DNA from 2 places in the Bradyrhizobium sp. WYCCWR15520 genome. Region 2 is predicted to be linked to the other one. Evidence: riboswitches for the same ligand, from Rfam matches in the RefSeq annotation. Region 2 holds a riboswitch; the other holds the start of a gene.
The links. A riboswitch is a leader RNA that binds a small molecule or an ion and turns the genes downstream of it on or off. The one in region 2 is predicted to bind cobalamin.
Positions count from the first base shown of each region.

Region 1 (4,201 bases), on a different contig from region 2:
TCGGGCCGGGCGCGTCCCCCTGATAGATTCCGAGCACGCCATGGCCGCCAAGCCCTGCAACGACCTTGTCGGCGCCGGCTGCATGGAGCAGCGCCTGCACGGCCGCCGCGGTCTTTTCTTCCTGCCCCGACAATTCGGGTTTACTGTGAAGTTCCCGGCGCCATGCCATCAGCTCGGTCAGATCGTGTTCAGTCAGGAACATGGGCAGCTCTTGCTATTGATATTTGGCGAGACAGACCAGACTTGACCATCGATGATTACATGATCAGCGAGGCAGCATACATTCAGATGTTTCCTTGCAGATGTTTTCCTAAAGCGACCACAAGACATTCGCTATCGATGGCGGGTAGCGCCTCGGGATCAAGGATCGCCTCCTGCAAGGCGGTTGAAGCTATTCGTGAAGATGGACTTCCCCTATGAAGAAGATCGGATTTCTCTCCTTTGGTCATTGGACCGCTTCTCCACAATCCCAGACACGCTCAGCCGCCGACACGCTCCTGCAGTCGATCGACCTCGCCGTTGCGGCCGAGCAGTTGGGTGCGGACGGCGCTTATTTCCGCGTCCATCACTTCGCCCGCCAGCTCGCCTCCCCCTTTCCCTTGCTGGCTGCCGTCGGCGCCAAGACCAGCCGAATCGAGATTGGCACGGCCGTGATCGACATGCGCTATGAGAACCCGCTCTACATGGCGGAAGATGCCGGTGCGGCCGATCTCATCTCCGGCCAACGTCTGCAGCTCGGCATCAGCAGAGGATCGCCCGAGCAGGTGATCGATGGGTGGCGGTATTTCGGCTTTCAGCCGGCCGATGGTGAAAGTGATGCCGACATGGGTCGGCGCCACGCAGAGGTCTTCCTGGACCTCTTGCGCGGCCGGGGTTTCGCGCAACCAAATCCCCGGCCCATGTTTCCCAACCCGCCCGGGCTGCTGCGTCTCGAGCCGTATTCCGAAAGCCTTCGCGAGCGGATCTGGTGGGGTGCCGGTTCGAATGCCACGGCAATTTGGGCGGCAAAGCTCGGCATGAATTTGCAGAGTTCGACGCTCAAGAGCGACGAGACTGGAGAAGCCTTCCACATCCAGCAGGCCGCTCAGATTCGGGCATACCGTGCTGCCTGGAAAGAGGCCGGCCATGCACGAGAGCCGCGGATCTCGGTCAGCCGCAGCATCATCGCACTCGTGAACGACCGCGATCGCGCGTATTTCGGACGCGGCGGCGAAGGTGAAGACCAGGTCGGATTCATCGACGAAAGCACACGGGCAATTTTCGGGCGCAGCTACGCTGCCGAGCCGGATGCGCTGATCGAGCAACTAAGAGCGGACGAGGCGATTGCCGAAGCCGATACCCTCCTCCTGACCGTCCCCAATCAACTCGGGGTCGAGTACAACGCCCATGTAATCGAAGCAATTCTCACTCACGTCGCACCCGCTTTGGGATGGCGTTGAGCCGCTCTCTTTTAGAGTAAGCGCCACGCTGATGTTGCAGTCGTGGGGAGGCGCGCGATTGACAGCCCTTTCAAATTGAAATTATGGTGAACATGACGGTTCTCCTTCGGGAGATCAAAAGGGAATACGGTGCGGGGATTTCCCCAACGCCGTGGCTGCCCCCGCAACTGTAAGCGGTGAGCCTTCGCCAAATGCCACTGGGCCTGCGGGCCTGGGAAGGCGGCGATAGGCAACGACCCGCAAGCCAGGAGACCTGCCGTCAGTCGTGGTCACACGCGAGCACATTGGGCGGGGTGTCCTGGTGGGTGTTGAGCCGTTCTCTCCTCGAGACAGCGGCCAAACAGCGTTCGCGGTGACGTGCCACGTTATCGCGAGCTATACTGATGAATTCCCATACCATCTTCGCGCCGCGGCACCGCCGGGCGTTTCTCAGCTCGATTGCATTCTCCTGCCTGCTTTTTCCCGCTGATGGCTGGGCACAATCCGGAAGGCCGAACCAGACGCTCGACCCCGTGGTGGTGCATCCGTCGGCAACGCCGGCGAATGCCCGCAGCGTCCGACGCGGCGCTGCTAGCCGCGCCGCGCGTCTCCGCCAGCAACGCAACGTGGCAGTCCACGGCGCTACGCCGGTCGCCACGCCGACAGGTCCGGCCTTCGCCGCACCGACGCTCAACCTCACCGGCACCAGCACGGCTGGCAGCCGGCTCGGCCTGACGCGGCTGCAGACCCCCGCCAGCGTGGAGGTGATCTCGGCTGAAACCATCGCCGAGCGCGGCCAGCAGAATATCCTCGACGCGGTGACGCAAAACGCCACCGGCTTCACGGCGAGCCCGGCACCCGGCAATGGCGGCGTCTCGTTCAATACCCGCGGCTTCACCGGCCTCGGGTCCGTGATGACGTTGTATGACGGCACCCAGCTTTATATCGGTGCCGGCACGGTGACGTTTCCGTTCGACACCTGGTCGACCGAGCGCATCGAGGTGCTGCGCGGCCCTGCGTCGGTGATGTATGGCGCCGGCGCGGTCGGCGGCGCCATCAACGTGGTTTCGAAACTGCCGTTGTGGGTCCCTCGCAACCAGGCCGAGGTCTCGCTGGACAGCAACCTGACGCGGCGAATTGCCGTGGATAGCGGCGGGCCGGTCAGCAAGGGCGTCGCGTATCGGATCACCGCCGCCGGCAATCTGTCGGACGGCTGGGTCGATCGCGACAACACCTCAAATGTCGCACTTCGTGCCGTAGTCCAGATCAGGCAGAACGAAGACGTCACCTGGACGCTGTCCACGGACTACGGCGACCGCAATCCATCGCGGTACTTCGGCACGCCGTTGATGAACGGCAAGCTCGATGAACAGCTACGATTCAAGAACTACAACGTCAGCGACAGCCACATCCGCTACCAGGATAGCTGGAACCAGGTGAAGACCGAATGGCAGGTCGCTGATGGAATCTCGATTCAGAACACGCTCTACTATCTGAGCTCCAAACGACACTGGAACGACGTCGAAAGCTATACCTATAATCCCGCCACCAGCCTGATCAATCGAAGCAGTTACATCGAGATTTTTCACGATCAGCAGCAGTTCGGCAATCGCACGGATGCGAAACTCCGCGGACATGTCCTTGGCATGGTCAATGAGTTCGTCGCGGGCTTCGACATCAACAGCATCAATTTTACTCATACCAACAATTCGCCCTATGGCGGCTTGTCATCCGTCAACCCGTTCAACTTCGTTCCAGGCGTATTCAACAGCCCGAACGCCACGGTTCCCGGCTTTGGCAGCGTGACCAACCAATACGCGCTGTTTGCCGAGAACAGACTGTCGGTCACCGAGCAACTATCCTTGATTGCCGGCATCCGTCAGGATGAGCCGACAATCACACGCACCGACTATGTCTCGCCCGCCAACAGCTTCGAAAAGTCGTTCTCCGCTACGACCTGGCGCGCGGGTGCGGTCTATACGCCCGTCAAGGATCTCGCTTTCTATGGCCAGTACTCCACCGCGGTCGATCCGGTCGGCGGGCTCATCTCGCTGTCCGCCGCAAACAAAAATTTCGACCTGGCAACCGGCAAGCAGATCGAGATCGGCGTCAAGCAATCGTTCTGGGGCGGCCGCGGCGAATGGACTCTGGCCGGCTATGAGATCGTGAAGAACAACCTGCTCGCACGCGATCCCAACATTCCGTCGCTGACCGTTCAGGTCGGCCAGCAATCATCGCGTGGCGTCGAAGCATCGGTCGGCCTCTTGCTCGACTATGGCTGGCGAATCGAAGCCAACACGGCCTTCCTGCGCGCGAAGTATGACGACTTCGTGCAGGCGGTCGGCGGCGCAAGCGTGAACTATGCCGGCAACGTGCCTGTCAATGTGCCGCAGAACGTCTCCAATATCTGGGCGACATGGGCCTTTGCACCGAACTGGTCGGCCAATGCGGGCGTGCAGATCGTCGGCAAGACCTTTGCGGACAATGCCAACACGGTCACTCGTCCGGCCTATAACATCGTCAATGCCGGGGTGCAGTGGAAGCCCGATCTCAACACCACCGTGTCATTCCGCGTCTACAATCTCTTCGATGAGATTTACACGACGTCGGGCGGCACCACTCAATGGCTGCTCGGAATGCCTCGCACGGCTCAGCTCGCCGTCAACGTGAAGTTCTGAGCGTGTCACGCACCCTGAAACGCACGCTCCGGCGGTGGCTGTATATCGGCCACCGCTGGGTCGGCATCATCACCTGCCTGTTCTTCGCCATGTGGTTCATTTCCG
Region 1 is NZ_JBWBWM010000018.1:103,439-107,639, reverse strand. Features, by position in the region: gene AC0QUY_RS21510 (amidohydrolase) at 1-202, opposite strand, end outside; gene AC0QUY_RS21505 (LLM class flavin-dependent oxidoreductase) at 417-1,439, shown strand; cobalamin riboswitch at 1,519-1,714, shown strand; gene AC0QUY_RS21500 (TonB-dependent receptor) at 1,823-4,096, shown strand; gene AC0QUY_RS21495 (PepSY domain-containing protein) at 4,099-4,201, shown strand, end outside.
Region 1: it holds a riboswitch for cobalamin, as region 2 does, so the genes downstream of both, AC0QUY_RS21500 (TonB-dependent receptor) here and metE (5-methyltetrahydropteroyltriglutamate--homocysteine S-methyltransferase) in region 2, are expected to answer to the same signal.

Region 2 (4,201 bases):
CTCAGATGACAAAGCGCGGCGAAACTAATTGGTCGTGGAACTGTTCCGACCGATCAGGCGACTCACCATTGATTGCACGTGGCCGATTTCGTGGTCGACATCCATGAGCGACGCTCTGGAGTCCGCCTGAAGGGACCCGACCGCACGTTTTCTTCAGAGCCGCTCGCGCCTGAAGACGCGGAGGCGGCTTATTACATTACGAGGACGTCAATCGCCCGTCTTGCGGAGGCGTCCTCTTCTCGAAATTAGGATGGGTGACCGTACGCCGGCATTTACGAACAACTGTTCGCCGAGGCTAATGACCTGTATCTGCGAGAACCTGCTCGCACCATGCGTTTTTGCGGTCAGAGCCATTGAGATCCTGCAAATCAATCTCTTGCCGGATGCAGAAAAAAGGCCGCGCGAATGTTACGCGCGGCCAAGTCAGGGAGGAACGCCCCAAGGGGCGGCTGAAGGAGCATCGAGATGAGTAGATCGATCACTCACCGAGAACTCCAAGCTTGTGAGAGCATCAGTGTTACGAGACGCTTTTTTGTTCGTCTCTAGTCGCGCGAAGTGATCGAATACTTGAGTTCTTGCGCGGTTTGGCGGTAATTTTTGTACATGTCTCGCATCTTTTGTGCAAAGATGATCAGCTGGACGCATCGTTCAGCTCGACGTATCGGTCGGTCTACCGCGATAAGCCCGGATACCTAAGGAGGTCACCGTTCCCTTCTTTGTTCAGGCGGGATGTCGTTTCGGCGACACTCATCACGGGTCTCGGTGATCTATTACAAGCCTGTACGTGACGTGCGCTGCGAGTTCAGAATCGTGAGAAGCTACAGGCCTATGGGAATGTCAACGTAGCGCATCGATGGCTCGTCAGCGTCCGCCGGACCGAGCTGGTCCGAAGCCGACTGGCAAGCCGCAAGCGCTGCCGATGTCTGCTCTATGGCCTGCAAATGGCGAAGCATCACGCGGATATGGCGCGGCCAAAATGGTCGTTTCGGAGTGCGACGGTGGACGGTTCGAGTCCGCAGACGACAGAATGGATGACATGCCGCTCGAAGGCCACGAGATCGGGGGTGCCCGTAACTTTCAAGCACGGGCCAGGAAGGTGATGCGGCAGTCGTGCCTGAACGGGCTGTTTTTGGCCAAGGTGGTCGCTGAGCCGATGCAGGCGATAGAGATGCGCGGAGGTGGGCAACCTTCGGTCAATGGCTACGTCAGCGCATGGGTACGGCGATGCGACAGTAAGTTTCGGCAAGATATGGGTGTGCCTCGCGATATAGCATGTAGGCGCGTGCAGAGTTGGAGGCGGCCGCCTACCGATTTTCCTGCGGCGCTCACCACCGCGGAAAATTCGAACCTTTGCCGAGCGGATGCCGGGCGTGCCGCTGCTCGCCAATGTGACCGCCTTCGGCAAGACGCCGTTTCTTGCGGCGGCAGAATTCGAAATAACTAATCAATGGCGATCTGGCTCGTGTCGGCGCTGCGGGTGGCGAATAAGGCGCAGGAAGATGTGTAAGCTGGGATCGCGCAACCGCCGCACCCACATGATTGTCGATCGAATCCAGACGTGCGCCCAACTCTATGCCACGATCGGGCCACACGACGACGAGGCTAGATGCCTCCGTTCTCCAGACAATCGCTCCGAACCGCACAAAGAATTATCGAGAGGTTGACGGAACAGTCCTCTTGCAGGTAATCGGAGATGTCGAGGTTCTCCGGATGGATCCGGAGCTAAGAGGGAAGCCGGTGCGATGCCGGCGCTGCCCCCGCAACTGTAAGCGGCGAGCCGCTGTCCAATAGAAGCCACTGAAGCCACGCGGCTTTGGGAAGGTCGGATAGCGGCGACGACCCGCGAGCTAGGAGACCTGGCCCGACAATATATTCGTCCACGGGCGGGGTGTCCCGGTGGTGCGCCAAGCAGTTGCCGCTTTCCGCGGCTTTTCTGCACGCGTCCGCCATGGCCTTTGCTCCCAACATGGGGTTGAAGCTATGTCTCTTCTCTCGATTCCTGTCGCTACCCTCGGTACGCCGCGCATCGGTCCGCGCCGCGAACTCAAACTCGCGCTCGAGAGCTATTGGGCCGGAAAATCTGACGAAACGCAGCTTCTTGAGGCCGCGGCTGCGCTTCGCGCCGCCAACTGGGCGCGGCAGAAATCGCTCGGCGTAACCGTTATTCCTTCAAACGACTTCTCGCTTTATGACCATGTGCTCGATACCAGCGTGATGGTCGGTGCCATTCCGGAAATTTACGGTTGGAGTGCAGGCCCTGTTTCGCTCAAAACCTACTTTGCGATGGCACGGGGCGTGCAGCGCGATGACCATGACGCGAATTGCGGTCACGCCGAGCACAGCGCGGCAGCGCAGGAGATGACCAAATGGTTCGACACCAATTATCACTACATAGTGCCGGAATATCACAAGGATCAGACCTTCACGCTTTCCTCTCGCAAGCCGATCGAGGAGTACGAAGAAGCGAAAAACCTGGGTTATCAGACGCGCCCGGTGCTTGTTGGTCCGGTCACCTTTCTCAAGCTCGGCAAGAGCGCCGATCCTGCATTCGATACGCTGTTGCTTCTCGATAGGCTGCTGCCGGTCTATGTAGACGTTCTCCGCGAACTCACCTTAAGGGGCGCCGAGTGGGTGCAACTGGACGAGCCATGTTTGGTCCTGGACCTCGATGCTGCCACACGCGACGCGCTGCGCCGGACCTACACCTATCTGGCGAAAAAGGTTCCCGACGTGAAGATCATGCTCGCTACCTATTTTGGAACGATCGGCGATAACCTGGAAGCCGCTTTGACGTTGCCGGTTGCGGGCCTTCACATCGACCTGGTCCGCGCCCCGGAGCAGTTGGACGTGATTGTCGCCGACGCTCGAAGGGATCTTGTCATTTCCCTCGGAGTCGTCGATGGCCGCAATGTCTGGCGTTCGAACCTTCCAGCGGTGCTCGACCGGCTCGAACCTGCCATCGCAAGGCTCGGCAAGGACCGCGTGCAGATTGCACCCTCATGCTCGCTGCTTCATGTCCCGATCGATCTCGAACTAGAGACCGATCTCGATCTCGATGTGAAAAGCTGGCTTGCTTTCTCCGTCCAGAAGATCGGAGAACTCGCAACGCTGGGCCGCGTGCTGGCTAAAGGATGGGAGGAAGCGGCGGATGTACTTGAGGCTTCGGAGGCCGCGGCCGTCGCGCGCGAAACGTCACCCAACGTTCACAATGCGAACGTCGCCAAGCGAATGGCTGCAATCGATGGCAGCATGCGGCGTCGTCACAGTCCTTTCGCCCGGCGCGCCGAGGTTCAGCGCGCGCGGTTCCGATTGCCGACATTTCCAACGACGACGATCGGATCGTTCCCGCAGACGCTGGAGGTTCGCAACGCCCGCGCAGCCCATTCCCGGGGAACGATGAGCGACGCACAATACGAGCAGTTTCTCAAGGAGGAGACGGCGCGTGCGGTGCGCTGGCAGGAAGACATTGGTCTCGACGTTCTCGTGCATGGAGAGTTCGAGCGCAATGACATGGTGCAGTATTTCGGTGAGCGGCTGTCCGGCTTCGCATTCACCAAGCATGGTTGGGTTCAGTCCTACGGCTCGCGATATGTCCGGCCGCCCATCCTGTTTGGCGACGTCTCCCGGCCGACGCCGATGGCGATGGAGTGGTGGCGCTTCGCGCAATCGCTGACCAAGAAGCCACTGAAGGCGATGCTGACTGGGCCGGTGACGATCCTGAACTGGTCATTCGTCCGTGATGATATTCCACGGAGCGAAGCATGCCATCAGATCGCGCTCGCGATACGTGACGAGGTGATCGATCTGGAGAGGTCCGGCGCGATGATGATCCAGATTGACGAGGCTGCGCTCCGAGAAGGATTGCCGCTGCGCAAGTCACAATGGAAGACCTACCTCGGCTGGGCAGTAGACAGCTTCCGCATCTGCTCGGCTGGGGTGGCCGACGAGACCCAGATCCACACCCATATGTGTTATTCAGAGTTCAACGACATCATCGATGCGATCGCGGCAATGGATGCCGATGTCATCTCGATCGAGACGTCACGGTCAAAAATGCAGCTGCTTGATGCCTTCAAGAGCTACAAATATCCAAACGAGATCGGACCGGGCGTTTACGACATCCATTCGCCGCGCGTCCCGGATGCAGCCGAGATGAAAAATCTCATTGCGCTGGCGCGGCAGCGGCTTTCCGATGCGCAGC
Region 2 is NZ_JBWBWM010000059.1:3,020-7,220, reverse strand. Features, by position in the region: cobalamin riboswitch at 1,683-1,878, shown strand; gene metE (5-methyltetrahydropteroyltriglutamate--homocysteine S-methyltransferase) at 1,981-4,201, shown strand, end outside.